4 regions of the Lysinibacillus sp. UBA6686 genome follow, and region 4 is predicted to be linked to each of the others. Evidence: riboswitches for the same ligand, from Rfam matches in the RefSeq annotation. Region 4 holds a riboswitch; each other region holds the start of a gene.
The links. A riboswitch is a leader RNA that binds a small molecule or an ion and turns the genes downstream of it on or off. The one in region 4 is predicted to bind cobalamin.

Region 1: it holds a riboswitch for cobalamin, as region 4 does, so the genes downstream of both, cobT (nicotinate-nucleotide--dimethylbenzimidazole phosphoribosyltransferase) here and B2R82_RS06465 (glutaredoxin family protein) in region 4, are expected to answer to the same signal.
Region 2: it holds a riboswitch for cobalamin, as region 4 does, so the genes downstream of both, B2R82_RS20075 (ABC transporter substrate-binding protein) here and B2R82_RS06465 (glutaredoxin family protein) in region 4, are expected to answer to the same signal.
Region 3: it holds a riboswitch for cobalamin, as region 4 does, so the genes downstream of both, B2R82_RS17055 ((2Fe-2S) ferredoxin domain-containing protein) here and B2R82_RS06465 (glutaredoxin family protein) in region 4, are expected to answer to the same signal.

The regions. Positions count from the first base shown of each region.
Region 1 is NZ_DKJS01000081.1:17,252-25,110, reverse strand. Features, by position in the region: gene B2R82_RS21865 (aminotransferase class I/II-fold pyridoxal phosphate-dependent enzyme) at 1-453, opposite strand, end outside; gene B2R82_RS21860 (trimeric intracellular cation channel family protein) at 710-1,315, shown strand; gene cobT (nicotinate-nucleotide--dimethylbenzimidazole phosphoribosyltransferase) at 1,383-2,444, opposite strand; cobalamin riboswitch at 2,534-2,710, opposite strand; gene B2R82_RS21850 (DMT family transporter) at 2,767-3,627, opposite strand; gene B2R82_RS21845 (response regulator transcription factor) at 3,832-5,136, opposite strand; gene B2R82_RS21840 (sensor histidine kinase) at 5,163-6,503, opposite strand; gene B2R82_RS21835 (SDR family NAD(P)-dependent oxidoreductase) at 6,528-7,286, opposite strand; gene B2R82_RS21830 (SDR family NAD(P)-dependent oxidoreductase) at 7,307-7,859, opposite strand, start outside.
Region 2 is NZ_DKJS01000075.1:37,175-45,033, forward strand. Features, by position in the region: gene B2R82_RS20060 (hypothetical protein) at 1-714, shown strand, start outside; gene B2R82_RS20065 (hypothetical protein) at 737-1,138, shown strand; gene B2R82_RS20070 (elongation factor G) at 1,140-3,080, opposite strand; cobalamin riboswitch at 3,326-3,512, shown strand; gene B2R82_RS20075 (ABC transporter substrate-binding protein) at 3,697-4,692, shown strand; gene B2R82_RS20080 (precorrin-3B methylase) at 4,743-5,414, shown strand; gene B2R82_RS20085 (S9 family peptidase) at 5,585-7,573, shown strand; gene B2R82_RS20090 (GNAT family N-acetyltransferase) at 7,632-7,859, opposite strand, start outside.
Region 3 is NZ_DKJS01000066.1:288-8,146, reverse strand. Features, by position in the region: gene B2R82_RS17075 (precorrin-8X methylmutase) at 1-479, opposite strand, end outside; gene cobK (precorrin-6A reductase) at 492-1,253, opposite strand; gene B2R82_RS17065 (sirohydrochlorin chelatase) at 1,250-2,158, opposite strand; gene cobJ (precorrin-3B C(17)-methyltransferase) at 2,173-3,843, opposite strand; gene B2R82_RS17055 ((2Fe-2S) ferredoxin domain-containing protein) at 3,849-4,220, opposite strand; cobalamin riboswitch at 4,360-4,542, opposite strand; cobalamin riboswitch at 4,789-4,973, shown strand; gene B2R82_RS17050 (energy-coupling factor ABC transporter permease) at 5,110-5,856, shown strand; gene B2R82_RS17045 (energy-coupling factor ABC transporter substrate-binding protein) at 5,858-6,130, shown strand; gene cbiQ (cobalt ECF transporter T component CbiQ) at 6,133-6,903, shown strand; gene B2R82_RS17035 (energy-coupling factor ABC transporter ATP-binding protein) at 6,903-7,742, shown strand.
Region 4 is NZ_DKJS01000023.1:128,097-135,955, reverse strand. Features, by position in the region: gene B2R82_RS06485 (GDSL-type esterase/lipase family protein) at 1-174, opposite strand, end outside; gene B2R82_RS06480 (sensor histidine kinase) at 758-1,918, shown strand; gene B2R82_RS06475 (response regulator transcription factor) at 1,921-2,604, shown strand; gene B2R82_RS06470 (alpha/beta hydrolase) at 2,935-3,951, shown strand; cobalamin riboswitch at 4,541-4,718, shown strand; gene B2R82_RS06465 (glutaredoxin family protein) at 4,839-5,063, shown strand; gene nrdI (class Ib ribonucleoside-diphosphate reductase assembly flavoprotein NrdI) at 5,060-5,419, shown strand; gene nrdE (class 1b ribonucleoside-diphosphate reductase subunit alpha) at 5,416-7,509, shown strand; gene nrdF (class 1b ribonucleoside-diphosphate reductase subunit beta) at 7,497-7,859, shown strand, end outside.

The sequences.
Region 1 (7,859 bases), on a different contig from region 4:
TTGATTTTCTATTAAATCTACATGTCGATAACCAATTTTATAATCCTTTAATGAGCCAGTATCCTTATCACCGCCATCTACTATGGATTGTAATGTATCATATGGTTGACCTGAAATATACAGCAATTCATCACCCGGTCGCAGCACGCCGAATAGACTAAGCGTAATGGCATGGGTCCCTGAAATAATCTGCGGACGTACAATGGCAGCCTCCGCTCCAAAAACCTCTGCATAAACACGCTCTAAATTGTCACGTCCCTCATCATCATAACCATATCCATTAGAAGGGTGTAAATGATAGTCACTCACTTGATGCTTCCTAAAAGCTGCAAGCACCTTTTGTTGATTAAAGAACGCCATCTCGTCTACCTTCCTTTGAAACGGGCGAACCTTATCCTCTATTTTGGTAGCCAATGCTAACGTTTCTTCTGTTAAATTCGTTGTAAAAGTCATGCATTCTTCTCCATTCACATTTCTTCAATTGCGGGCATCTACACCCACAAATTGAAGTTTTCACTTTCTCCTATCTTATCTTAACAATTTGTAGATGTGTCTGCAAAACTTGCCTATTGTTTCTACTCGCAATTTGCGCTAAGCTAATGTGCGGACTTCTTTCATTATTTTTGAAATTTCATAGATTCTCTTACATTTAATAGAATTTTTTAACTTTAATGAGAAAGTACATTATTTTTCAGAAGGGGTGAAAGGGATGGCTTGGGAGGTTTTCAGTATTATCGGAACAATTGCCTTTGCTATTTCTGGGGCAATTATCGCCATGGAGGAAGAATACGATTTATTCGGTGTTTATATACTCGGTATTGTCACTGCCTTTGGTGGTGGCGCAATTCGTAACTTACTTATTGGCCTGCCTGTTACAACATTATGGGGACAGGATATGATGTTCCAAATTGCACTTGCGGCAATTACTATATTTTTTATTTTTCCACATCATCTAATTCAGCATTGGCATCGCTGGGGAAACTTTACGGATGCCATTGGCTTATCGGCATTTGCTATTCAAGGTGCCCTCTATGCTGTAAAGCTCGACATGCCCATTAGCGCAGTGATTGTAGCTGCTGTCTTAACTGGTTCAGGAGGCGGCATAGTTCGAGATCTTTTAGCAAGACGCAAGCCTCTCGTATTACGTGATGAAATTTACGGGGTTTGGGCAGCTCTTGCAGGACTTATGATTGGTCTAGAAGTATTGACAGGCGACCTCTTTTTATATGGATTATTTGGTATGATAACAGTGCTAAGAATTCTTTCCTATATGAAGAAATGGCGTTTGCCTTTACGAAAGCTCAATCGGGCATAGGCATTTTATAAATAGTAACAAGCCCAAATAGTTTTGAATATGGGCTTGTTATACTTTTTGTTACGATCTATTCTTTCGATTCTACTAGCACTACAGATTCCTCAAGTGTTGCCATGTTTTTCATCATAGAGCAAGCTGCATCTAAAATTGGAAATGCTAAAGCTGCACCAGAGCCTTCTCCTAAACGCATATTCATATGTAGCATTGGTTCAACACCAAGCAACTTGGCTGCTATTTTAGCCCCTGGTTCTTCTGAGGCATGGGAAGGAATGATGTAGTCCTTTACTTTTGGCTCAAGCTCAAAGGCAATGAGAGCAGCAATCGTAGAAATAAAGCCATCAATTACAACAGGTTTGTGATTTGCAGCAGCCGCAAGTACAATTCCAGCCATAGCACCTATTTCTAAGCCACCAACTTTTGCAAGAATATCAATAGCATCGTGGCGATTGGGCTTGTTTAGTGCAATAGCATGTTGAATAACCTCCACCTTATGCGCAATTCCCCCTGCTCCCACACCTGCACCTAGTCCTGTTACTATATTTGGATGACAGGCATGAAGCACGGATAGGATAGCCGCACTTGGTGTTGTATTCCCAATACCCATTTCACCAGTTCCAAGAACATCCGCTCCGTTTCTTATTTCGTTCGTTGCAACTTCAATTCCTACTTCGATGGATTGAATAGCTTCCTCTTTTGACATAGCTGGACCCTTTGCCATATTATCTGTCCCATATTTAATTTTCTTAAGAATGACACCAGCATCAAGCGGTAAATCTTCTTTTACACCAACGTCAACCGTTATAATTTTAGCATTGGTTATGTTGGCGATTGCACAAACACCCGTAAGCCCTTTTGGAAAATTCAATGTTTGTAAAAAGGTGACCTTTTGTGGATTTGAAGTTACATCTTCCTCACAAACACCGTGATCTGCTGCACAGACAATAATTGCTTTGCTCTCAATTTTAGGAAATAATTCTCCTGTAATACCAGCAAGCTGTACAGCAAGATTCTCCAATTTCCCCAAGCTTCCAGGTGGCTTGCTCAGAGAGTCTATATATTCCCTAGCTTTCTCCATCATACGGCTATCCGCATTTTGAATTTTTTTAATCGTGTGCTGTAATAATTGCATGAAACTATTCCCCTTTCAATCTTTCGAGACAATATAAAAAGCCTGCAGTTTATTCATGACAAATAAACTACAGACTTTTCCATCGTCTATATAATCGAAGCAATTAGGCAGGTCTCCTGGCTCAATTTCAACATTTCATAGAACCTTCCCAGCACCATGCTAGTGGCATTCTCTATGAAACTCCTTTTTACAGTGGTGGGACCGCTAAAGACTTTCACTTTATTCCCTATTCTCCCTCAATGGGCACCTAATGCTATTATGCAATTTCTTTTAATTTACTGTAAAGATATCTTTCTGTCAATATGTCACCTTTAAAGCTAAATTAGACTTCTTTCTGATCTATTTCACTAATAAATGTCGCGCCAAGCAATAGAATAGCTCCTATTATTTGCAGCATAGTCATTTTTTCTCCTATAATCATCGTTGAGATTACCAATGACGTTAGAGGGTCAATATAGCTTAGAATGGCTATGCTTTGCCCCTTTAAATGACTCATTCCTAAAAAGAAAAGATAGAAGCCTATACCGGCATGGACAATGCCCAATGCTATTAGTAAACTGATGGATTTTATATCGATATACATGATTTGAAATCCAGTTGTTCCATTAAGATAAAGTGCTAGAAATAACGCTGCTAAAGAAAGCTGCAGAATTGTGTTTGACGGTTCTTTAAGTCCATGAATATACTTATTGACAAAAGTTACCAACGTATAGAAACATGCTGCAATAAGCCCATACACAATGCCGATATCTTGCCCATTTTCTTCTGTAGCTTGGCTATGGACAATAAAGAATAATCCAACTAATGCCACACCTACATAGAAAATTTTTCTTAGATACAGTTTTTCTTTTAATACAATTGGTGATAAACAAATCACTAAAACTGGCGCAAAATAATAGCTAAGCGCTGCATTGGCAATGGTTGTTTCTTTGTACGCTTGAAATAGAAAAATCCAATTCCCACATAACGCTACACTAGATAGCAGTAATGGCCATATATTAGACAAAATGGATGCTTTCGTTATTTTTTCTTTTTTAACGATGAAAATTATCAATAAAAAACTAGAGCCAATCACACTCATCCAGAAGGCAATTTCACTGGATGGCAGGTGTATATATTTAGCAAAAACACCGATAGCCCCAAAGATAATCATAGATAAAACAAATGCAAATTTTCCGCTCACTTCTGATTCCTACTTTCTACTTATATAGTTTTTAGCCTATACAGTAGAATCTATTGCAAGAAGAGCAAGCTAGTGTGGAATGCCTTAAACAGTAGACTCTACTGTCAAGACATTGTTGGAGGCGCTATTGATCGGAACATATTACTCATCCTTTCTATTTTCAACTCGGTCATTCTATACTTATTTTACCAAAACACACTAGATTTAAATAGTTCGATATTTGGCTGGTGTCATTCCAACATATTTTTTAAATACTTTACTAAAATACTCTTCATTACTATAGCCCACCAACGAAGCGATTTCATTATTTCTTTTATTACTATGAACTAGTAGCTGCTTTGCCTTGTCAATTCTTAGCTCATTTAACAGGTGGATGAAATTTTTATCAATGCTTTTCTTAATTAATATACTTAAATTTGCTTGGCTTTTGTTAAATATGCCTGATAAATAATTTAAATCCAGCTGAGGATCATCAAAATGCGTATAAATATAATCGATTATTTTTTTACTTAAATCATCCCTATTGCCATGTAAATTTAGTATTTTATCTACGAGTGGCTCGATGTAGCTATTTACTATTATTAATAGATTGTCTTCTTTAATCATTTGATGGTGGATACCAATAATTTTTTGAGCACTGTTATATGTTTCAAAGCAATTGAAATGAATGCTATATTGTAATAAGAACGTAATCATAAATTCTAATCTTTGCTGAAAATCGATATCTGTATTTTGTAAAAACGCCATAAATTCTTGTAATTTAAATTCATTCGTAAAAATTTGCTTATCAAAAATGGATTTTCTTTTATTTACTGCAGTAATACCTGTATTTAGATGCTTCTTCAGCAGTAACTCTAGCACGGCTTGATTTAAATCATGCAAGTCTTTTCTTTGCAGAACGATCTGATTGTCCTGACCATACGACAATACAAGATCCGTATTCATAATCTCAATAGGTTCCCCAAAAATATTAAAATGAAATAGCTCATGAGCGTGTGGAATTCCTGTATTTTTTGTTTGATTGATGTTTACAATAAAGTATTCAAATGAATAGATATTACGATCAGTCATTTGTTGGTCAAAAGCCAATATTAAATTTAATAATTGATTATATTTGATGGAATAATCCACTTGTCTCTTCATGCTCAATGCTTGCATCGTTTGAGATAGCTTTATCTTTAGGTTTTTATAATCAATCGGCTTTAAAATGTAATCCTCTGCACCAATTTGAATAGCACTTTGTAAATATTGAAAATCATCATAGCCAGATAGAAAAATCACCTTAAATTGATGAAACTTTTTTAGCTCCCTAACAGCCTCTATCCCACTCATACCTGGTAAATTAATATCCGATAAAACAATATCAGGGGGAATATCTTTCGCTGCCAGCAGCATGTCTTCCCCAGTTGCATAAGAAAAAACATGTAAGGTTTCTGTAAAATTTCTGTTGATAAAAAAGCTTAGTCCCTCTCTAATAAAGTTCTCATCCTCTACTATAAATATATTCATAGAGCTCACCTCACCGTTAGAAGACATTATTTTTTATATGGTAATAGAATTCTCGATACAAAGTATCTTTGTTCGTTAACTAGAACTGTAACACCATACGCTTCTCCATATTTTATCTTTAATCGTCTATTTACATTTTTCAATCCAATGCTACCCTCGTGATTTTCATCATTTATTTTTTCATTTAGCATCGTTATTTTATCAATGTCCTTATATTCGTTATTGCTATAAATATCAATTACAACATCATTTAATTTCCGATAAATATCTATACTTATTGATATAGATGCTTTATGGCTGTACCCATGCTTAAAAATATTTTCAACGATTGGCTGTAGTATAAATTTTAAAATAGCATTTTGTAATAAATCGTTATCTTCTATCTGAATTTCAAAAACTAAATAAGAAACTCTTATTTTCATAATATTAATGTATTCTTCAATAATCTCTAGCTCTTTTTCTATTGATGTTTCATTTTCACTATTGCCCGTGTTATATCTAAAAAGCCTTGCTAGTCCCACACTTAATGTAGAAATCTCCTCAACCTCATGAATCATGGCTAAGTGATTAATATTGTCTAAGGTGTTGTAAAGAAAATGCGGATTAATTTGGCTTTGTAAATTATTTAATTGCGCTTCATAGTTTTCCCGAACATAGTCTTTTTCTTTTTCTACCATATATGCAATTGTCTGATTTAATTCTTGATTGGCGATATCCAACTCATCCTTAATCCAAGCAGATTTTCTTTCTTTTTCTTCAATATGATAAACCGCTTTTCTATACGAGGTAATACGCTCAATAAACATTTGTAAAGTGGTACTAATTTTATTGGAATATAAAAAAGTGATGACGGTTAGTAATAAAGTGGAGGCAATGGCAAATGCCGTTAAATCCTCCTTTTTATTATTCAGCTCTTTAAAAATGGAGTCAGACGTAGCAATGACAACATAGTAACAATTATTAAAAGGATCAAAAGAATACATCAGAATTCGTTCTACATTCAAATAATCAATTTTATAGTAATTGGTTTTCTGGGGCTCTAATTTACGAAAATACTCTTTATGCTCTGATATATGGGAATTCGTGCTGAATTTAATATCCTTTTGCTCTGTTAATAAAAGAAAATCAGAGTAGCTACCCCAAATTGAATTTAACACTTCATGGTATACTTTTGTGCTTGCTTGATTATTCTCAAAAGACGAATTAAAATAATGAATTTTTTTCAATACCTCTAGCCGTGTTTCTATTAGTAGCTTCTTTTGATATTCCCCCACATTATTTATATAAATCACGGTCATTATAAAATAGGGCAAAATAAATACAATGAGGGTAAGAATAAGATATTTATATTTTAAAGATAAATACATTATTCTCACCCCTTTTCTAGTTCCTTAGCAATGTTCCTCTTCCCAGATGGATTGACCGCTAGATACACCACCGTCAATGACCATTTCACTACCCGTAATATAGGATGCTTCCTCGCTTCCTAAATAATAAACTAATGATGCGATTTCCTCTGGGCGTCCCAATCTTTTTAATGGTACATACTTTGCCTGATCCTGTGGCGTCTTATTTGATTTTTGCGCTGCATACTCAATCATTTGTGTTTGAATATATCCAGGATGAATGGAATTCACTCTTACATAAGGTGCAAATTCCATTGCGGCGTTTTTGGTAAGCGTTCGTATGGCACCTTTAGTTGCTCCGTATATCCCTAGACCTTTTGCACCAAAAAAGGCTGCGTTGGAGGATGCATTAATAATCGAGCCATTTTCCTGTTTATACATAATAGGTGCTATATATTTTAAAGCTAGAAAGCTGCCCTTCACATTAATATCAAACATAGCCTGATACTCTTTCTCTGTAGTTGTAGCGATATTATTCATAACAAATATCCCAGCGTTATTAAACAATACATCAATTTGATAGTTCTTGTCATGTATATATCTTTGTAAATATTCCCATTTATTTTCATTTGTAACATCTAATTCTATAAAATCAACTTGAGCACCATAAATACTACCTAGCTTACTGCCCTCCTCTGCATTAATATCACATGCAAGAATATGAAAGCCCTCCTGATAAAATTTATCGAGTGTGGCTCTGCCAATTCCAGCAGTAGCTCCTGTAATTAGAATACGCTTTGTCATAAATACCTCCATAATAGTCTTTATTTCGCAATCCAACCACCGTCAATAACTAGCTCACTACCTGTCACAAAATTAGCCTCATCACTCGCTAAATATAAAACACCATAGGCTACATCCTTAGGTTTACCGAGCAATGGCAATGGCGTGACCTCTTTCATCCATTTCGCTTTTTCGCTATTCTCAAAAAGATCTCGTGTCATTTCTGTTTCAATCATGCCCGGATGCACAGAATTCACGCGGATATTGTATTCTGCTAAATCCATGGCTGCTGCCTTTGTTAAGCTTCTAACAGCTCCCTTTGAGGCATGATAGGAAACATAGCCTTTTTCGCCGATAATTCCATAAACAGAAGAGATATTAATAATACTTCCAGCCTGTTGCTTCATCATGTGTTCAGCACATTTTCTAACGCCTAAAAAAGTACCCGTCGCATTAATGGTCATTACCTTATTCCAGCCCTCTAAATCCTCATGTATAACTGAGCTTCTAGAAGGAATGCCCGCATTATTCACTAAAATATCTAAGCGTCCAAACATTTTGATGGTCTTTTGGATAACGATCTCCCACTCTGTC
Region 2 (7,859 bases), on a different contig from region 4:
ATGAAAATTTGTAAGCAGCCACGCACTGAAGTTGCCAAGCAAGCAAAAACAAGAATGGTTGTGGAATCACTTGTTGATCAATTACTTGCAACCCGTCTTATTAGTAATCAGCGACTATTTGAACAAATTTTATATAATAAGGACATTATTTGGATTCAAAATGAGGAATTTAATGGACATCTTTTCGCAAGGGCAGAGATAGCAGAGAACCTGAAAACGAAAACAAATAGCTTTATGATGTATATGCCAACAAATCCAATTGTGTATGAGGTGGATGGCGAGCTTTATCATTTAATTACACGTATCGATTCAACCCGTTCTAAACCAAATCTAGAACGATTTTCTGTAGAGCCTAAGCCTGTATTAAGTGCTGCTCGTGTCAATGATTTATTGTGCTCAATTGTGATGCGCTTTTATGAAACTTATTTGGAAGATTTATCACGAATTGCTCAGGATAACAAACTTATTAGTCTAGTAGAACGTGAGTATAAGCATTTTTTACAAGCCGTGAAGGAACTAAATGATTATCATTTAAACTGGCATCCACGTGGTAATGGTCATGAGCTATTGCTGCAATTAATTGATAATTTGCAACTTTTGAAAAGTAGACCAGGCAAAGTATTAACAGACTTTTCGAATTCCCATAGCTACGCTGTTGTAGAACCTTCTTATCGCCCTTTCAAAGACACAAGGCAAAATGTATGGGCATTATAGAAAAAAGCAGCTGCTCAGGTCAGTGGAAATTGTTCTATTTAATTCAAGAACAACATGGGTTCAAGAGAAAACTGCTCATGTCAGCAGAATAGCTCAGTTACATGGGAAAACCACTCCGGTCATCCAAAAAATAGCTCAGGTAAAGTTGAAATCCGCTCCGGTCATCCAAAAAACAGCTCGGGTACAGGAGAAATCCGCTCCGGTCATCCCAAAAATCGCTCGGGTACAGGAGAAACCCGCTCTGGTCATCCCAAAACTTGCTCAGGTTCAAGTGAAACCCGCTCAGGCAAGCCATAAAACTGCTCAGGCTAAGGAGAAATCCGCTCCGATTAATCAATACCTCTCGAAACCAGAATTAATAGAATCTGCAGTACAGAAACAGGACATGGTATCAATTCCACATGTCCTGTTTCTACTTTTCTAAATTATTTGATACAATGCATTGCTGCTTGTGCCTCATGCCATGGAACGGAATAGCCTTTTCCTTTTGCGCAAAAAATACTTGCGGATGTATATTCAGGATCGGCATTTTTATTGTAGCCGATTTGAGTAATAATTTCTTCCGGATTATGACATTCATCGTAGCCATCAAATTGTAGAGAAAGCACACCCTTACCATTGGTGTAGGCCGCAAAGGTCGTACTATAGTTCATAAATGTCGCGACAGGAGCACGACCCGTAATCATGACATCCTCTTCTGAAACAATTGGAGGGTCAAATGTACCGGATGCTTGCTGAATATCTGTCATTATGCGGCCGATAAAATCGGTAGATGCTTTTAACTTAAAGCGGTAATAGGGCTCCAGAAGGATGTTCGCCGCTTGTTCAAGCCCTTGCCGTAATGCTCGGAATGTGGCCTCACGAAAATCGCCGCCGTCGGTATGCTTAATATGTGCACGCCCTGTTAAAAGCGTAAAATGAATATCAGTCACGGGAAAGCCTGTTAGTAATCCATGATGTTCGCGCTCGAATAAGTGCTTTTCAATCAGTCGTTGATGCCCAACGGATAAATCGTCTGTATGACATGCATTGACAAATGTAATACCAGTACCGCGTGCACTTGGCTCCATTAATAAATGTACTTCTGCATAGTGTTTTAAAGGTTCGAAATGACCATATCCTGTAACAGTTGATGCAATTGTTTCCATATATAATATCTGTGGCTCCCCGAACGAAATGGCTAGTGAAAAACGCTTGTTTAGCACTTCGATAAGGACCTCAAGCTGGATAACCCCCATAATATGTACTTGAATCTCTTGAAATTTTTCATGCCAAATCACACGTAATGACGGCTCTTCCGCTTCAAGGATTCGAAAGATTTTTAAGACTTCCTTTATATGTTGGTCTCCCTTGTATTGTACTTTGGCCTGAAGGGTTGGCACTAACTCATAGGGCTGTGGGTTACTAGAGCTTCCAAGGATCGCACCAATATTTGCTTTACTAAGCCCTTTTACAGCAAAAATTTCGCCAGCTGTCACTTCTTGTACGGTTTCATAACGATGTCCGTTATATAACCTTATTTCCGTCACTTTTTCGGTTACATCGCCAAATGAAAATTCATCTCGAATATGTAAGGTTCCCTGTAATGCTTTGATAAAAGTTAAACGTTGATGGCCATCATGTCGAATTTTAAAGACTTCACCTTGAAATGGTGCAGCAGCATTGAAATGTGTTTCAGTAAGCAGTGGGAGCTGTGCAAGGAATTCCTGTATGCCGATATCTTTTAATGCTGAGCCAGTAAAGCACAAAAATGCCTTTTCCTGTTTAATCATCGCTTGGAGTTGGGTAAAACAGCTACCACTATCTAATGTTTCATTAAGAAAAGCATCCAAAAGATTGTCATCACGTTCAGCTAGCCATTCCATTATGTTAGAAGGAATATAATCCGAATGGAACATTTCATTTACTAATAGTACATCCTCAGAGCAATCTTTTTGAAGCTGTGCCATAACATTATCCACCGCTGCACCTTCACGATCAATTTTATTGATAAAAAAGAAGGTTGGAATGTGATACTGGCGTAATAGGTGCCAGACTGTTTCTGTATGCCCCTGTAAACCCTCAACTGCACTAATCACAATGATGGCATAATCCATAACACGAATCGCACGCTCCATCTCAGGGGAGAAGTCGACGTGTCCTGGTGTATCGATTAATGTATAGGTATCGTTGCCAATTGTCATCCGACCTTGCTCAGCAAAAATTGTGATGCCACGTTGACGCTCCAGCTCATGATTATCCAGAAATGTATCCTGATGATCCACCCGCCCACGAGCCTGAATACTTTTTGTATGAAATAATAATTGCTCTGAGAATGTTGTTTTTCCTGCATCCACATGAGCAAGGACTCCAATAGTTTTATGCATAAAATAATCCTCGTTTCTATAAATCCGTCCATTTCATTGTAACAGAATTTTGTTGAATTCAAGAAATATGAATATGTCATAATTGTGCTCCAAATCAACTGATTATGAAAAATAATTAATGTAAAATAGTTCTCGATTATGTAAGAATAGTGCTATAATATTAAAAATAATTAGAAAATGGATTTTTTTGTGAGATTGCGAATAGAAATTTCTTTTGCTAGTCTATCAATAATATTTATAACAAACAATAATACCTTTATATTGGTGCAAATGGCCTTAGTCATTTGCTTAAAAGGGAAATCGGTGCAAATCCGATGCTGTCCCGCAACTGTAAATGGGGAGTCTATACAAAATGCCACTGTATTCAACCTATGGGAAGGCGTATAGATGATGAACCTAAGCCAGGATACCTGCCAATATTATTCTTTACTTTAACCACGAGGATGGGGATAGTGAATCAGGCCAAAAGCCATTATTTCACTATGCGAACCTCTTGGAAACAAGGGGATTTTTTTATGCCCTTTATCAATTTATTACACAGTACATAACAAAAACATGATAGTAAAGAAGTCAACTGATTTCTTACTATATATTTAACATCAAAGGAGAAAAGGACATGAAGAAATGGAACAGCATGTGGCTTGTCTTTGCACTGGCATTAATGGCCATTCTAGGTGCATGCAGTGCGAAGGAAGATAAAGAATCAGCAGCACAAGGGGAGAAGGTTGAACCATCGCAAGCGGCAACGGCAGAAGTAACGATCGACAATAACGGGACAACACAGGTCTATAAAGAAGCGCCCAAAAAAGCAATTAGCTTAAACCAACATGTAACAGAAATTATGCTAGCTTTAGGCTTAGAGGATTCAATGGTTGGTACAGCTTATTTAGATGATAAAATTTATGAGCCTTTCCAAGCTGCTTACGATAAAGTACCTGTATTAGCTGACCAATATCCTACAAAGGAACAGGTTATTGATGCAGAGGCAGACTTTTTATATGGGGGATGGAAAAGCGCCTTTGGTGAAAAAGGTGTTGGTACTCCTGAAGAGCTTGAGGCATTAGGAATTCACACCTATTTACATACAGCCTCCAATATGACAAAACCAACTTTAGAGGATATTTTCATAGATATTCGTAATATCGCAAAAATATTCCGTGTCGAAGATCGTGGAGAAGCTTTGATTGATCAAATGACAAAAGATGTAGATAATATTCGTGCCAAATTGCCACAGGATGGCAAAGAGTTACCTGTTTTAGTTTTTGATAGCGGTGATAAGGAAGTCTTTACAGCAGCGCAAAACTTTATGAATGAGTTGGTAACGATTGCTGGGGGTAAAAACATTTTTGGTGATGTGGAGGCAGGTTGGACAACTGTTTCAAAAGAAGATGCAGTTGCACATAATCCAGAGGTGATAGTTGTCATTGATTATGGAGAGACATCTGCTGAGGAAAAAATTAATTTCTTAAAGAATGACCCAGCATTAAAAGAAACAGAAGCCGTGAAAAACGAACATTTTGTTATTTTACCATTATCTGCAGCATCTGAAGGTGTCCGTGCCGCAGAAGCGATTCAAATTTTGGCAAAAGGCTTTTATCCAGATAACTTTTAAAATTTGAGCTAGCATTTTGCTGGCTCCTTTTTCATAAGGAGATATCATACATGAATGCATTTAATATGAACATACCAGAGAAAACCTTTGAAAAGCTAAATCATCAGGGAGAATTTACTCGCCTTGCGGTAAGCCCTGGAATTATTAATAAGCATTATACTCCAACACAATTTCAAATAATCGCAAAGGTCGTTGGAAACACTGGTGCTATTAAATACTCTGCATCCTACAGTATATTATTATCAATTCCTACTGTTGGTCTAGGAGAAGCTATAAATGAGCTACAAAAAGCAGGACTATACGTGGCAAAGCAAGGTCCGATCGTTGCCATGAAGGCATGTGATTTCTGTGATGGCGATAAAATGGAGGCAGCCCCTATAACAGAGCAATTATATGATTCATTAGAAGGGAAGGCAGTTCCATCAAGATTACGCTTAAATGTTAATGGCTGTGCATCGGCTTGCTATAATGTTGTCTATGATGATATCGGCCTCATTTATCAAAAGGATAGCTTTGATGTTTATTTAGGAGCGGTGCCGATGGGGGCAAATGCTCAAGCGGGGACATTGTTTGCTAAACGGATTCCCGTTAACCATATTGAAAGCTATCTCCATGCAATTATTTTACTCTACAAAGAGCATGCTCGATCAAATGAACCTTTTTATAAATTTTATCGTAGAACAAAAACGGCTGACTATTGGGATATAGCGTTTGATTTCTAAAAACTAGTCTTATCAAGCATGGTGTCACTTTGTAAGAAACCTCGTCATTGTAAAATACTTCTTCACATATAAAAGATTACATAGGCTTAAAAAATTTTTTCTTTTAAGCAGGGAAAATACTTAGTGTATCGAAATAAAATGCTATGTAAGAATTCAACAAGAAGGAGCGAATAACAGTGAAACATGGGATTCAACCAGAAGATTTATATCGATTAAAATCAGTATCAAATCCACAAGTATCACCTGATGGAAAAGGAGTAGTTTATGTAGAAACTTGTATTGATGAAAAAAAGAATGACTATGTATCAAATTTATTTTATATAAATTTGACTGAAAAAAATCCTCTACAATGGACATTTGGTGATGATAAAACAAATTCACCTGTGTGGTCATCCGATGGCAGCAAAATTGCGTTTGTATCAACGAGAACTGGCAAGCCACAAATTTTTGTGCTTGCTAAAACAGGTGGAGAAGCCAAACAAGTTACGCATTGTAAAAACGGTGCCACATCACCTGTATGGTCTCCATGTGGTAAGAAAATTGCCTTCTCCGTAAAGCTTGGTAAAAATGAAGATATCTGTGATAAAGCAGAAGATGTTAAGAAAGAGGAAAAAGAACTTAAACCTCTTGAAGTTGACAACATGAAGTATAAATCAGATGCTGCTGGATTTATCGATATAGATCAATATACTCACATTGCCATTGTCGATCTTGAATCAGGGGAGCTAGAACAAGTGACGACAGGAAGCCATCATTTCCATTTGGATACATGGTCACCAAATGGAAAATATCTGGCTTATCTGGCTGATTTAACAGAGGATGTAGATTTTTCTTTCAATAATGATATTTATTTATTGGAGGTAGAAACGAAACAAACGCGCCAACTAACAGAAGGAACGGGGGTGTTCTACCAAACTTCATGGTCCCCGAACAGTCGATACATCGCTTTTCTTGGAAGTGAGAGAGAATTTGAAAACGCTACACAAGCAAAGCTATGGATTTATGATTTGGAGCAGGGTAATTTAACAGGTGTAACAAGTGATTTTGACGCTCCTGTCGGTGATTTTGTAGTTGGAGATTATCTACAAGATGTTGTGGCTCCACGTATCCAATGGATGAAGGATAGTCATAGCTTTTACTTCCAAGTGACAGATCACGGAAATACAGCCATTTATTTTGGAAATATTGCTGGAGAAATATATCCAGCGATTCATGATAATCAGTATGTCTATGGTTTTTCACTTGATTCACAAAATGATAAAGCAGTCGTTGCCATCAGCACTACAACAAATCCTGGTGATCTATTTTACGTCAATTTAAAAACTGGTGAAAAGGAACAGCTCACTAAAGTGAACGAAGAGTTTTTAAGATCAAGAATATTATCTGTTCCAGAAGCTATTGAATATGAAGGGGCAGATGGCTGGAAAGTAAACGGCTGGATAATGAAGCCCATCGGATATGAGGAGGGGGGAAAATATCCACTTATTCTTGAAATCCATGGTGGTCCGCACGCAATGTATGCCCATACCTATTTTAACGAATTTCAAATACTTGCTGCACAAGGTTTTGCGGTACTATATACGAATCCTCGCGGTAGTCACGGCTACGGTCAAAAATTTGTTGATGCAGTCCGAGGTGATTATGGTGGCAATGATTATCAAGACCTTATGGCTGCTGTTGACTATGTATTGGAACAGTATGAATTTATTGATCAAGACCGACTTGGCGTGACAGGAGGCAGCTATGGTGGCTTTATGACTAACTGGATTGTTAGCCATACAAACCGTTTTAAAGCGGCTGTTACGCAACGCTCTATCTCTAACTGGATTAGCTTTTACGGTGTAAGTGATATTGGCTATTACTTTACAGACTGGCAAATTCAAGCGGGACTAGACGATATTGAAAAGCTATGGCATCATTCTCCGCTGAAATATGTGGACTATGTACAGACACCACTGTTAATTTTACACAGTGAAAAAGACTATCGCTGCCCGATTGAACAGGCAGAGCAATTGTTTATTGCCTTAAAGCATCGTAAAAAAGAAGCAAAATTTATTCGCTTCCCTGAATCCAATCACGAACTTTCAAGAAGTGGAAAACCAATGTTAAGAATGAATAGATTGGAATATATTCGAGATTGGTTTGTCAAATACCTATAAGAATCATAGAGGGTGGTGGCTTAAGGGCTAAAAAAGCTTCTTAGGCCATCTTTCTAAATTATTGATTAATAACTCCATAAAATACTAAATCCTCGTATTTACCGTCTTTTATAATATGATCCTTTAATATTCCTTCTTGTGTCATACCAATTTTCTTCATTACTTTTCCAGAAGCAGGGTTTGATGAAAAAAATCGTGCAAATACTTTGTGCAGTTTCTTTTCTTCAAAAGCGAATTGTAGAATCGACTGCGCTGCCTCTGTCGCATAGCCTTTTCCCCAATATTG
Region 3 (7,859 bases), on a different contig from region 4:
TTTGCTAAGCCTTCTTTAATTAAACGGATTAACTCTAATAATGCAGTTGGTGCATTACCAATGGCATAAATTCCACCTTCATGTAATTTAGCAGCTTTTTGCATGGAGATAATAGCACGTGTTGTATTTTGTTTTTTCGCTTCTACTGAGACATCTTCATCTGCGATATAGCAATGTAGATCCCCACCATGCTTTTGGAAACGTTTTTTTCCTGAGCCACTTTCGATCATTTGCACATCAGCAATCACATGGCGACCTGCAAGAATAGACTTGATACCTGCCTCAATTGCCCCTGGAGTAATAATAACGCTACGACCAAGCTCAAAATCAGCAGATGCATGAATAATACGACGAACAACCTTCCACTCATCCTCTGAAAAATCATGCTCGCCCATTTCTTCTGCTATAATTGAAAAACTGTAATCGTAAATTTTATCCGGATCCACCGTTAAAGGTTTGAAATCTGTTTTAAAATCCATCTGAATTGCCTCCTAAAGTGTGTGTTGTACTGCCTGTAGTACTTCTGTAAATGTAGAATATTGCTGGCCATACTTTATATTTGGTCTTGCAATTAATATTGTCTCAATACCACATGCAAGTGCTGCCTCTAGCTTTTCATCCACTGAGCCAACCTTGCCACTTTCCTTCGTAATCATCAATGTCACATCATATTGACGAAAGAGCGCTTCGTTCAATTCCTTTGAAAAGGGTCCCTGTATAGCGACTATGTCCCTTTGTGCCACACCAAGTGCCTCACATTTCTCCATGTTATCGAGTCTAGGTAGCATACGTGCAATCACCCTTGTATTCTCCAGACCATGTAAAACCTTCGTAAATGTCGCAAGCGTTTTACTGCCTGTTGTTAGCATTATGACACCACGTTTTTCTGCTGCTAAGTGAGCAGCCTCCTCATAATCTTTTACTATTGTTATAAGAGGATGAGAATAATGTTCATGCGCGCGTTCATAGCGAATATATGGTATATTTGCTTGCTCCGCTGCTGCCATGGCATTTTTTGAAGCTTCCTCAGCAAAAGGATGAGAGGCATCTACAACTAAACGATAGCCTTGTTCTGTCATAATTGCTGCCATTTCCTCAGCTGTTAACCGTCCAACTAAATGAGGTAGACCCACCTCAGCAAGGCTAGAGGCTGCAGACTCAGTAACAACTGTTGCTGTTACCTGATAGCCTGCTGACTGTATTTCAAGAGCTAAGTTTCTGGCATCACTTGTCCCTGCTAACATGAAAATCATTTCACAGACTCCTCTTCATGGTGGTGGTCATGTTCGTGATGATGATCATGGTGGTCGTGATCATGGTCGTGGTCATGATGGTGATGATGATGCGCATGACCATGCACTGCTGCATAAGCTCGATAGTTTTCTAAATCCTGCATCCCTGTTGATGTCCCATTTACAGCCTGCTCAATACGCTCAAGTAGCACATTTTGCAAGCGTTCATGATACCCAAAATAGTCAGCAATTTGAATATCACACTCTGGATATTTGTCGTTAAATTGTTGACACATACCATTCATGCGTTCCATTAGGATGCCCGTGAATAAAAAGTATGGAAGCATAATGATCTTTTTAGCACCTAGCTTAACACAGCGCTCAATTCCCTCTTCGACACGAGGATCCGTTACCCCCATAAAGGCACTTTCTACATATTTCACAGGCAATTTTTCCCACAGCAGACGTGTAATTTTATAAAAGTCTCCATTTGCATATGGGTCACTGCCGCCTCGTGCAATTAATAATATAGCTGTATCCTGTTGCTCCTCTTCAGCATTGAAGCCGATTTCAGCTAAACGTTCCTCTAAAATTGCAAATATCTCTTCATGGACACCGATTGTTTGACCATATGTGAATGTAATATGTGGATAATGTTCACGCGCATGCTCAATTTCTGCTGGAATATGTAGCTTTGAATGTCCAGCATGAAGAAGAATGATTGGAATCACATGCACCTCTGTTGCACCCTTCTTGACACAGTTTGTTATACCCTCTTCAATGTTTGGAGAAGCAAACTCCAAGAAACACGTTTCTACTAAGAAGCTATCATCAATACGAGGTGCCATTTGCTTGATAAATGTACGCACCTCATCATTTCCTGCTGCTAAACGGCTCCCGTGGCCGACAAATAAAATTGCTTTCATCTCATTACTCCTCACTAGTCACCGCATGGAGCGGGCTCTACTTTTATTTTTGAAGACATGTCCTGGTACGTAAAATGCAGAATCTTTTTCACACGCTTAAAATACTTAAACAAACGTTCATTTGGATGGGCATTTGCTTTATACTCTTCGATGATGTCCGTAATGAGCGGAATAAGTTGTTCAGGCTCTAGTCCCTCTACAACTGGCTGTGCAGCATGTGCTGTACGACCAACTGGCTTTGCCCCAATAAAAACATCGAACTTACTTTTACGATAAACAATGCCAATATCATCAAATACTGCTCGATAGCATGCCATACCACAGCCATTAAAGCCAATATTCAACGTTTTCGGTAAAGACATTCCGCCAAGCTGCTTCTGAATCTCCTCGGCATATGGAATCGAATCAGCCTTTTCCCCATAACAGAAGTCACAAGCCTTTAATGATAGTACATCCCCAATCGGAGCCAGTAAGAATCCAACCTCAAGTAGCTTTGCTGTAATTTTTTCTGGCTCCGTTGTTGGAATTTTTAAATGGATTTGATGGTCTGGCGTGTATTCCATCGTTCCATCCTCCCCGACAACCTCTGCTAGCGTCATCATCTGTTGCGGGGTGAAAAATTTATTGGCTACTCCTGGGCTCACAGCTAACTCAAAGATAGATTCGATTTTTTGTTGCACAAGCTTGGGCGTTGCCTTTACCTCACTTGTTCCGTTGACCATCGCTAAGGCTGCTGTCGCCATCTCAAGTGAAGTTTTTTTTTGTTTTGGATTAGGAGAAATGGCTAAACTGGGTTCGATACGATTAGCGTTGGGATCTGCCGCAAAGTCATTGCGTGCCTCCCCTGTTTCTTGATTCATTGCCCATGGCTCATTTTCTTCCCTTAAACGTTGGTGTGGACGTAATGGCTGCTTCTCCTCACCAAGTGTGTATTTACGCTGATAGCCACGTGGTGTAATCATTTTATTATCATAGAAAAATGTTGATGAATTTCCGATAATAACCGTTGTCAGCATCCCAATATCATGCTCTAGCATTTCTGCTAAAGTTGTCATGGTAACCTCCTGACGGTCACGATAAGCGCTTTTAACAAGTCCCACTGGTGTATCAGGTGAACGATATTCTAATAAAATTCGTTGGGCCTCCACAATTTGTCTTGTACGTCGACCACTTTTTGGGTTATACAGTGCAATCACAAAATCTGCCATCGCTGCTGCTTCCACACGCTTCGCAATTAAATTCCAAGGTGTTAGGTGGTCACTTAAACTAATCGTACAAGCATCATGCATAATTGGCGCACCTAGTAAACTTGCACATGAGTTGATAGCAGAAATACCTGGAACAATTTCTACCTCTACACCAGTTGCCTCCGTCCAACCAAGCTCGATTAATACCTCATACACTAACCCTGCCATTCCATATACACCAGAATCACCGCTGGAAATAACAGAAACAATATTCCCTGCCTCTGCTTGGCGTACCGCTTCCTGTGCACGAGATACTTCCTCCGTCATACCTGTACTAACAATAGATTTTGCACTAACTAAGTCCTGAATTAGCTCTACATATGTTTTATAGCCTATGATCATATCACTCTGTTGTAATGCCTCCACAGCCCGATGTGTAATATGATTAAAATCACCAGGCCCAAAGCCAACTACAAAAATCTTTCCTTTTTGCGCCATTTTTGTTACCCCTCTTTCACCTTTTCGATGCCTTTAATGGCTGTTGTTTGTGCTGTGCGCTGTAATGTGCCCTCACGAAGCGTAAAAACATGTTCATGGTGCAGTGACTCATGATGTAAATCCTGCACAAGTGCCCTCGCATGTTCAGTTGTTGGCACACGGTACCAATTCCCTTGCGGATAAGCAATGACAACACATGCATCCTTACATCTGCCATTGCAACGTGTCCGGGTTGTATGTATTTTTTTATCAAGTGCCTGCAACTGTATCTCATCACGAATGGCTTGCGTAATTTCCTCTGCTTCTTTTTTCATACAGCTACTGCCATTGCAAATAAAAAGATGTGTCTGCATCCCCTCTAAATTCCAAGTAGTCATCGTTGTTCTCCCCTCAATACGTTTAGGAACAAGAAAAACCTTTACTCTAATCGAAGAGTAAAGGTTTTGTAGAAGCCAAATAAAGTCGAATAAATTACAGGTATTCGCCTTTGCTTCAACTTCTCCCTCCGAAAAGTTTGCATGCATCATTCCATAAGCAGGTTTCCTGACTTAAGCTTCCATTTACTTTCGCGCCTTCCCAAGTTTGCACTAGTGGCATTTGCGATTTCATCAGCTATTACAGTAGCGGGGGCTGTATTGGACTTTCACCAATTTCCCTATTATCTTGAAAATATTCAAGCACTTATGTATGTTTTTATATCAAATTTGTTTGTTTAACATGAATTTAAAACTGTCTCTATCATATCTTAAAATTTTAAAATTTCAATATTTCTCTCTAAAATTGTGACATTTCCATTAAAATTTCATCAAAAAATTCGTAGAAAAAAGAAAAATTTCTCTTTTATTTTATCAGAATTTTCTAGATTGTACCTCAATTTTAAAAATTTTTTCTAAAAAAAGATAGCATCATGATGGAAAATTATGTTACACTTTGTCGTGAAATCTCACAACTTCATCTTTTTTCGGTGCGAAGTGCTTATCATTTCGCTTAAAAGGGAAGCCGGTTCAAGTCCGGCGCGGTCCCGCCACTGTACTAGGGAGTTTTATAGAGAATGTCACTGTCCAACGGATGGGAAGGCCTATAAAATGAGGAACTAAAGCCAGGAGACCTGCCGAAAAGAATGTGAACGTTTCAACCTACGAGGATAGGTGTGCGGCTTAGTAGAATCGAATTCTAATTGTTTTAGCTATGCACTTTTCCCATAAGGAGAAGTGTTTTTTATTTTTCGCACGCTAATTCAAAAACTATATGTAAGGAGGAGAAATTTTGAAATTCTCAGGCTGGAAGCTTAGTTATTTCTTATTGGCATTTTTATTTGTGCCAAATCGTGCATTCGCCATGCATATAATGGAGGGCTTTTTACCAATTGAGTGGGCCATTTTCTGGTGGGTTGTATCTATTCCATTTATTATTTTAGGATTACGTTCAATTCGTAAAACGATCGATGCAAACCCTGAAACAAAAATGATTTTAGGACTATCAGGTGCCTTTGCCTTCGTCTTATCAGCATTAAAAATCCCTTCAGTAACTGGAAGCTGCTCGCATCCAACAGGAGTTGGACTTGGTACAGTTCTTTTTGGTCCATTAGCAATGAGTGTAATCGGAACAATTGTATTATTATTCCAAGCTTTACTTTTAGCGCATGGAGGGCTTACAACTTTAGGAGCAAATGCCTTTTCTATGGCAGTAGTTGGTCCAATTATTGCTTATTATGTATTTAAAGGCTCTCAAAAAATGGGTCTTTCATTTTCCTTAGCTGTGTTTTTAGCTGCTATGCTTGGTGACTTAGGTACATATATTGTCACTTCTGTTCAATTAGCTCTTGCTTTTCCTTCTGAGGTTGGTGGCTTTATGGCGTCATTCACAAAATTTGCAGGTATTTTTGCATTAACACAAATCCCTCTTGCTGTTAGTGAAGGGATTTTAACCGTAGTTGTGATGAACTTCTTGAAAAAATACAATGTGAGCGAATTAAAAGCATTACGTGTTTTTTCAACAAAGGAGGCACATTAGAATGAAAAAAAACTTATTACTGCTAGCTATCGTTGTGTTATTAGCAATTATCCCTCTATTCATTCAAAAGGGTGCAGAATTCGAAGGAGCAGATGGTGAAGCAGAGGCAGCAATCGGTGAAATAAATGCTGACTACGAACCATGGTTTGAAAGCTTATGGGAACCACCAAGTGGAGAAATTGAAAGCCTACTATTTGCACTACAAGCTGCTATAGGTGCTGGATTTATCGGATACTTTATTGGCTTAATGCGCGGCAAACATAAAGAAGGTTAAGTATGTTACTAATTGATAAGTATGCATATATGAATAAGCTAGCGTCTGTTCATCCGCTAGAAAAAATGTTGTTTTCTTTTGGACTATTATTATTGTCGCTTATCATGAGAGATGAACGAATTTCACTCATTACATTTATTGTAATGAGTGCCTTTATCATTATAGGCGCTAAAATTCCTGTGAAATATTATTTAAAACTATTATTGTTACCCGGATTTTTTTTACTATCTAGCTTACTATCTATTCTAATTTCAATAGCCCCAGCGGCTAACGAATTACCTGCACATATTTGGGCATTTTCTTTCAATGATTGGACAATTTTTGTGGGCAATGCAAGCTTAGTTACAGCAAAGCAACTTTTTTTCATCGTTCTAGGTAGTGTCAGTTGTTTATATTTTTTAATCCTAACAACATCTGTACAGTCTATTTGTCATGTGTTACGACAATGTAGAATTCCTACCTTGTTTGTTGAACTAGTGGAATTAACATACCGATTTATTTTTATTTTTTTAGACAGTATGCAAAAAATTCATCTTGCTCAGCAGGCACGACTTGGTTATCATTCACCTGCCCAGTGGCTACGCTCTATATCTATGCTTATTGCTGCATTATTTGCTGAAATGTTCCAACGAAGCCGCGAACTTAATAATGCCATGCAAGCGCGAGGTGGCGAAACGGTCTATTGGCAGGAGAATGCAACCTATAGCATGAAAAACTGGCTAGGTATTGCAGCTATCTTACTATTCCTCATCGTGTATGGAGGGTTTTTCTAATGACGACAGACTTTTACTTTGAACTAAATCAGCTTTCTTACGCCTATGCAGATGGAACACACGCCCTAACAGATATTACACTCCAAATTCCGAAGGGCAAAAAAATTGCCTTACTAGGTCATAATGGAGCGGGAAAATCTACATTATTTCAGCATCTTAATGGCATTCTTAAACCAACTACTGGAACGATAGCCTTTTGTGGCAAGCAGCTACATTATAGTAGAAAAGCATTAAAAGAATTACGTCAACAGGTTGGCATTGTTTTTCAGGATGCAGACAATCAGCTGTTTTCTGGTACAGTAAAGCAGGATATTGCATTTGGACCTTTGAACCTCGGCTGGACAACTACAAAAATAGAAGAAAAAATGGCTTGGGCAGTTGCACAAACAGAGGTGGAAGCATTACTCGATAAACCAATACATTTTTTAAGTGTGGGTCAAAAAAAACGGGTAGCCATGGCAGGCGTACTAGCAATGGAGCCATCTGTATTACTATTAGACGAGCCAACCGCAGGACTCGATAATTATTATGCTGCACAAGTTTTGCAATATTTAGCGAAATTAGAAAACGGAAATCGCACCATTTTATTGGCCACCCATGACATCCCATTAGCCTATGAATGGGCAGATCAAATAATCGTTATGGAAGGTGGAAAAATCATCTATAATGGGGACCCTGTTGAGATGTTTTATCGGGAGGATTTACTTCAACGTGCTCATCTGGAACGTCCCTGGGTCTTTGAAATGGCGCTTGCTTTACAAAGTAAAAAATTATTGATGGAAAACATTAAGTTGCCACGTTCAAAAGAGGATTTACAGAAACTAATTGAGCAAATTTGAGGGGTTGTATCTGAGCTGTTTTAAGAGAATTGAAGTACTTTGCTTTAGTACCCTAACTTTTTCTGGGGGGGATGTTAGCTCTTTGGCATCTACCTGAGTGAGTCTTAAGGGAAGCCG
Region 4 (7,859 bases):
AAAAAATAAACTATTTTTAAAAATAGACTCATACTTCCTACTTTCCGATTCCTTCTTATAAGCCGTATTTTGTGTGATTGTATTCGATGTCTTTTCGGTCCCATTGTCTACACAGGCTACTGAGCACAATGCAATAGCTCCCATTAGTACACAAATAAATATTTTCTTTATCATTTTATTCTTCCTCTCAAATCATATTTTGTAAGCGATCGTCATTGTATAAGCAACTGCCGTTTACAAAACATAGACTAGCTGCTATAGATAAAGATAATGTGCAGATAGGATAGAAATTATTTAAAGAATAGTCCAAGTAAAGAAGAGAACTAAAAATGACAATGTGGTTATCTGTAGAAAAAACATTCAGACGCTAATTTAAATTAGAGACAATAGATATGAAAAAAGGAAGCAAATCTGTTATTACCAACTTGCAAAATAGAAAAAACTATTCTTTCTTATTTTAAAATCAGAACGAATAGCATTTTGTATGTATTGGTTTATTATTAGCTTAGGAAGGAAATGGTCTAATCAAAAAATAAAAAATTATTATTAAAATACACATAATGGATATTTTTCTATAAAAAATGTATCTCTTAAAAGAAGTACAGTTTGCAGATATAGTCAAGTACATACAAATAAAAATAGGGAAATATTGTATAATGTGAACAACAGTACAGTCACTTTATCATCATTAACTATGAGCGGAAAATAATTATTTATAGGAATGGTGGACTACACACCGAAGATAGGGGAATTAAGTATGAAAGCAATAAAAGATCAAAGGAAATGGCATTGGTTGGACTATTTTTTATTTCTAATGCGTACGATATGGTTTGCATATAATGGCAATTCAATATTCATTAGTACGATTGGTTCAGAAAAGTGGATTTTACTTTTATGGGCTAGTTGTTCTTATATAATACCCCATCTATTTTATCGACCTGGGCTTATAAAGTTCCAATATTATATAATGACCGAGGTGTTGTTAACTGGTTCATTGTTTATTTACTTATCAAGTCAGCATGAAATAGCAGTGACTTATAGTTTTTTACTCGTGCCTATCCTAACTGTTGCCTATGCTTGTCAAGTTAAGCCATTAATTTGGTTAGGTCCTTTCTTAGTAGTTGGTACATGGGCCGGCAGTCTTTTCATTAATAAGGATTTCTTTGCACTTTTTATAGACACAATTATTTTTTATGGGATTGGGTTTTGCCTAGGAAGAACGACTATTGTCATTACCGCTAATAAAGAGTTAATTGCCTCTATTGAGGAAAAAAATAAGCATTTGGAATACTATTCAAAAAGGATTGAGGAACTGACGATTAGAGAAGAACGAAATCGAGTTTCACAAGATTTGCATGATACCGTCGGCCATATTTTTACATCAGTCATAACCAGTTTAGATGCCCTTCCTTTTCTATATCAGGCAGATAAAAAAGAAGCAGAAAAAAGTATAAAAGAGATTTCGGATTTAGCACGAAATGGATTGAATGATGTGAGAAAAACAATTCATCATATGTCGCCAATGGACCATCAAACACTTGTTGAATCGGTGCAAGAATTGATTGCTGATTTTATGAAACATACAGCAACAGATATAAAGCTGAATGTTGAAGGGGAAGCTATCAAAGTTAGTGAAAGATTAAAGTTTGTTATTATTCGTTGTATACAAGAAGGGCTTACAAATGCGAAAAGACATGGTCAGTCAACTTTTATTAAGGTAAATATTTCGTTTAAACAAGAAGAATTAATTATTCTTATTGAAGATAATGGAAATGGTTGTGATGAATTGAATTTAGGATTTGGATTACGCTCAATGAAAGATCGAATATCGGCATTAGCGGGGACAGTTACCTTTTATTCTAAATTGAATAATGGTATGAGAATAACGTGTAACATACCAATAGCAAAGGAAGTTTAATGATGGTGATTAAAGCGGCAATAGTTGAAGATCAAGAGATTTTAAGAAAAAGCTTAAAAATTGTGATTGAAAGTATTTCTGACATTGAGATTGTTGGTACTGCAGAAAATGGGGAAAAGGCAATTGATTTATGCGAAATGGAAAGCCTTGATATTCTATTAATGGATATTCAAATGCCAGTGATGGATGGTGTAAAGGCAACAGATGAAATAAAAAAACGTTGGCCACATATAAAAGTGATAATACTGACTACTTTTCAAGAGGTTAATCACGTTTTGGATGCTTTAAACGCCGGTGCAGATGGTTATATATTAAAGGCTGTTGATCCAGAATTTTTAATTCAGGGTATTAAAATGGTCTACAACGGAGGTTCTCTCATCCCTCAACAATTAGCAAAAGAGGTGTTTGGTCAGATACAAATAAAGAAAAACGAGCACCCAGAACATCTTGACGATAACCTTATAAATCATCCATATGATTTAAATAATCAAGAATTAAGGGTTTTAAAATATTTAACCCAAGGATTATCCAATAAAGACATTTCAGAAAAGATGTTTCTTTCAATTGGAACTGTAAAAAACTATATTTCTACCATTTATTCAAAATTAAACGTTAAAAATAGATCTTCAGCTATTATTAAAGCAATGGAAGAGAGTCTTATAGTAGATAAAAAAACATTAAAGTAAAAGAGTGTAGATAAAGTTCAACCGACTTTGTCTACGCTCTTTTTTTATATTAGTAGATTTAAATTCATGGCAAAAGCCACTTATTTTTAAAGAAGTAATATGTATTAGCCAAAGGTCATAAAATGTCGTTTTTTAATGACTTTTTATTGACTTGCTGGCACTACAGCATATTACCTTTCATTGGTAGAGTAATGAATAAGGGAGGTAAAAATACACAAGCTTAAATCCATTTCATAATAAGGATTGCTAAAAAATGGCCTCACAATATTTAAAAGCATGTATTGGATCATAAATTAAATTACATTAGCAGAAAGGAATTAATAGAATTAGATGAAAAATATAAAGAAAATAATAAAATATATGGGAGTAATTATTATAATAATATTGTTATTAGTACTTTTTCGTCCCACATGGACTTCGAATATAAAAGGGGATAACAGTATTAGCGTTTTAGAACAAGTTAAGATCAATGGTACAAAACAGCAAATCATGATTAGAGGTCGTGATCAAAATAACCCGGTCATTATATATGTACACGGGGGACCGAGTGTGTCCGAAATTCCTTATGCCAAGTACGAAGACTTATTAGAAAAGGATTTCACTGTCGTTAATTACGATCAAAGAGGAAGCGGTAAATCGTATCATTTTAATGAGGATTATTCTAACTTAACGGCAGATGTACTTGTAGATGATTTATTAGAACTTACGGATTATATTTCAAAACGATTTGGTAAAGAGAAAGTGATCCTAATAGGTCATTCTTACGGCACATACTTAGGAACAATGGCTGCTTATAAAGCTCCAGAAAAATATGAAGCCTATATTGGGATTGGTCAGATGAGCAATATGCAAGAAAGTGAAATAGATAATTTGAATAATACGATAAGTGAAGCGAAAAAAGCCGGAAATACAGAAGATGTGAAGTACTTACAGGGGGTCGCTGAAAAAATACATGCTGGAGAGGCAGTGACTCCAAGAGGCTATGTGTATAAGTACGGCGGCGCTACAAGACTTATTAATATGTCGGATGGCGATATACTATTAAGTCGTGAATATAATTTATTAGATTTAATTCGCTATACATATGGAGTTGCTAATTCACAAGAACAGCTTGTAAAAGAAACCTTGGATAAGCCGCTACCTAAGATCGTTACCAAACTTGAGCTACCATTTTATTTTGTAATGGGTAAATACGACGCTATGACTTCATCTAATGCAGCAAAAAATTATTTTGATAGGATTGAAGCGGATCAAAAGGAGTTTATTTCTTTCGAGGAGTCAGCTCATTATCCAAATTTTGAGGAGAAGGAAAAATTTTATCAATGGATGTGCGATACATTTAAGTAGAGCAGCATAGATACATGCCTAAATGGAATGAAAATACTTTTCCTAACAAATAGAATTTACGACAAATGGAAAAATGATATTTAAAGAGTGAAGAGGCTAATAGTTTCTTTTGTAGTTCAAAAAATGGTAAAGTGAAGGAAGTCTATGATAGAGAACATAAAATGCGCTGGACGTCTGAATTTAATAAGGACTATCTTTATTTATCGGCTAGAATAATATGTAAGGATTTATCAACAATCAAAAGTTTAACAGTCTATTATTCTTCGGAATAAGGACTGTTTTTATGTAAAGAATTATTGTATTAGCTTATGCCTATATTTTTGATGTTATATTCCAAAAAAGTATTTACATAATTACTTCTTGCAAGGAAAGGCAGGAAAATGACTTTAAATACATAGTGTTACTACTTTCATAAAAATAATTCTTTATCAGATGTCTATTATTGTTTATAGCGTTAGGAACTATTTATCCACTTGCTTAATATCATTTTGCGGAAAATATCGAATAATCTTACTATTAAGAAGTCTCTAATCTAGATTTACTTTTATTTTGAAGGATGGTACACTTAGTTCTATCGGAAAACAATATATTGTGTTTGTTTTATTAAGGTACTACTATATGTAGTTTAATAGGGAAGTTCGGTGCAATACCGACGCTGTCCCCGCAACTGTAAAGCTGACGATGATTTAAGCCACTGTGCTTTCGCATGGGAAGGAAATCAGAGAATGAAGCAAAGCCAGGAGACCTGCCTATATAAAACACAACAATCATTTCTTCGGGGATTAAGGAATGGGGACGTAGCTATTTTTATGTGTTTTTAACGTTTCCATTTTAGGCTGTCTCTCTTTGAAGAGATAGCCTTTTATTTTATGAAAAGAGGGATTTATATGAAACTTTATACAAAAACAATTTGTCCTAAATGTCTTTGGGTAAAATCTGAATTACAACGAGTAGGAATTGAAGCAGAAATTGTAAATATTGACCATGATGAAAAAGCAAAGCAAACTATTATAGATGCAGGATTTTTAAGCGTGCCAGTTCTTGAATATAATGAGACATTTATAGGGGATGTTAAGGAAATTGTTTCTCAAATCGAGCTGATTTCACTATGATTATTTATGCTAGTCGTACAGGTAATGTCCGAAATGTTGTCTCAAAATTAAAGGGGAAATCAATGGAGCTGTCTGAGGAATTACAGTTGAGTGAGCCCTACCTTTTAATCACATACACAGACGGATTAGGTGATATCCCTGCAAAGGTAGCTCGTTTTTTAGAACAAAACGGAAATTACTGTAAGGGAGTAGTTGTAAGTGGCAACAGTAATTTCGGCCATACAGTATTTGGCGCTGCTGGCGAGAAAATTGCAGCAAAGTATCATGTGCCTCTAGTGCGTAAATTAGATTTACGAGGAAATCAAACTGATTATGATGCAATACAAACGTTTTATGAAATGAGGGTCATCGCGTGAAAACATATTTAAAGCTTAATAATGATGTACTAAATCGTTATAGTACAACAGGTCAATTAGAGTTAGAAAAGGATCGAGAAGCAACACGCCGTTACTTTTTAGAATATGTAAACGTGCGTCTCCGTTACTTTATTGATATTGAAGAAAAAATCCGTTATTTAGTCGATGAGGGTTATTATGAAAAAGAATTTATCGATATGTATGAGATGGAATTTATTAAAAAGCTATACAAAAAGGCATATGATTATCATTTCCGTTTTCCATCCTTTATGAGTGCAAGTAAATTTTACGATAGTTATGCCATGAAGAGTCGTGATGGGGAAGAAATTTTAGAAAAATATGAGGACCGTATTGTCATTATTGCTTTGTATTTAGCACAAGGCGACACAATATTAGCAGAACGCTCTGTTGAAGCGATGATGGAGGCGTATCAGCCTGCAACTCCAACGGCTTTAAATAGTGGAAAGAAAGCACGTGGAGAACTAGTAAGCTGCTTTAAATTATCAATGGATGACTCTATGAATAGTATTGCTGAAAATATAGGGTATTGTTTGGAGCTATCACGCCTTGGTGGTGGAGTTGGAGTAAACTTAACAGATTTACGTCCTTTAGGAGATCCAATTAAAGAGATTCTAAATCGTGCAAGTGGTGTAATCCCAGTAGCGAAACTATTAGAAAATTCTTTCAGTTATTCCAATCAGCTTGGACAACGAAATGGCTCGGGCGTAGTCTATCTAAATATTTTTCATGCTGATATAGAAAATTTTATTTCATCCAAAAAACCAAATGCTGATGATAAAATTCGTCTCGCAACTCTATCGACAGGCATTATTATACCAAGTATTTTCTTTGAACTTATGAAACGTGATAAAGATATTGTATTGTTTAGTCCTTATGATATTTTTAAAGAATATGGTAAGCGTATGTCTGAAATTTCAATTACAGAAATGTATTACGAGCTGCTAGATAATCAGAAAATTCGTAAAATTAAGCGTTTGAATGCACGTAAGCTTTATACAGAGGTAAAAAAAGCGCAATTTGAATCGGGCTATCCATTTGAAATTTTTGATGATAATGTTAATAACGTGCATCCGCTTAAAAATATTGGTCGTGTGAAAATGTCAAATTTATGTACAGAAATATTGCAAGTTCAAGAAACAAGTATTATTACTGACCAAGATGTGCCGAATGAATATGGGCTAGATGTATCCTGTAACTTAGGTTCAATTGATATCCATGCAGCAAGCAAAGTAACTAATTTTGAAACATTAGTCGATACAGCTATGCATCTATTAACAAATGTGTCACAAATGACGAACATCAAGAATGTACCCCCTGTTGCAAAAGCAAATAAATTAATGCATTCAGTAGGGCTTGGTTGTATGAATCTCCACGGCCATCTTGTTACTGAGGGAATCATGTATGGCTCAAAGGATTCTATTGATTTTATGGACCATTTTATGGAGGCGATGAATTATTTTTCACTCAAATCTTCAATGGTGATGGCAAAAGAAAGAGGCGAAACATTCTACCGATTTGAGGAAAGTGACTATGCTTCAGGTATTTACTTTAATCAATATATAAATAAAACAGAGGAAGAACTGTCACCTGCTGTGCTAAAAGCGCTTGGAAATATTCCAATCATAACAGCAAAAATGTGGGAGAATTTAAAGCAGGATGTTATGCAATATGGATTATTTCATTCATATCGTTTGGCGATTGCACCTACTGGAAGTATTTCTTACATCCGTAGCTGTACGGCTTCTATTGCTCCTTGTACAGAGCGCGTAGAGGTACGTGATTATGCGGATAGCCGAACAATTTATCCAATGCCACATTTAACAAATGAAAACAGTCATTTATATGTAGAAGCATATGATATTGATCCATATGACTTAATCGATTTATATGCAGCCTCTCAAAAACATGTTGACCAAGGCATTTCGATGACGCTTTATGTAACTGACAATTGGACTACAGAACAATTGGCTAAAGTATATATTTATGCATGGATAAAGGGAATTAAGTCCGTTTACTATGTTCGCCAACGTTTACAAAGCTTAGAGGAGTGTGTAGCATGTCAAATATAATATATGAGGCAGTCAATTGGAATAAGGCAACGAGTGAACTTGCACAAATATTTTGGGACCAGCAATGGAAGCAAATTTGGTTTCCTGAAGAAATTGCGGTCAGCAAAGATATTAAACAGTGGAAAAGCTTTGAGCATCAAGACACGTATAAAAAAGTGTTCGCAGGATTAACGTTACTGGATACCGTCCAAACAAATATAGGGATGAATCGTGTGGCCGCTTATACAGACGATTTACAGGAGAAGGCGGTCCTAACTGTTTTTGATGCATTTGAGGCCATCCATGCCAAATCCTATTCTTATATTTTCACAACGCTTTGTACAAACGAAGAAATAGATGAGCTATTTGAA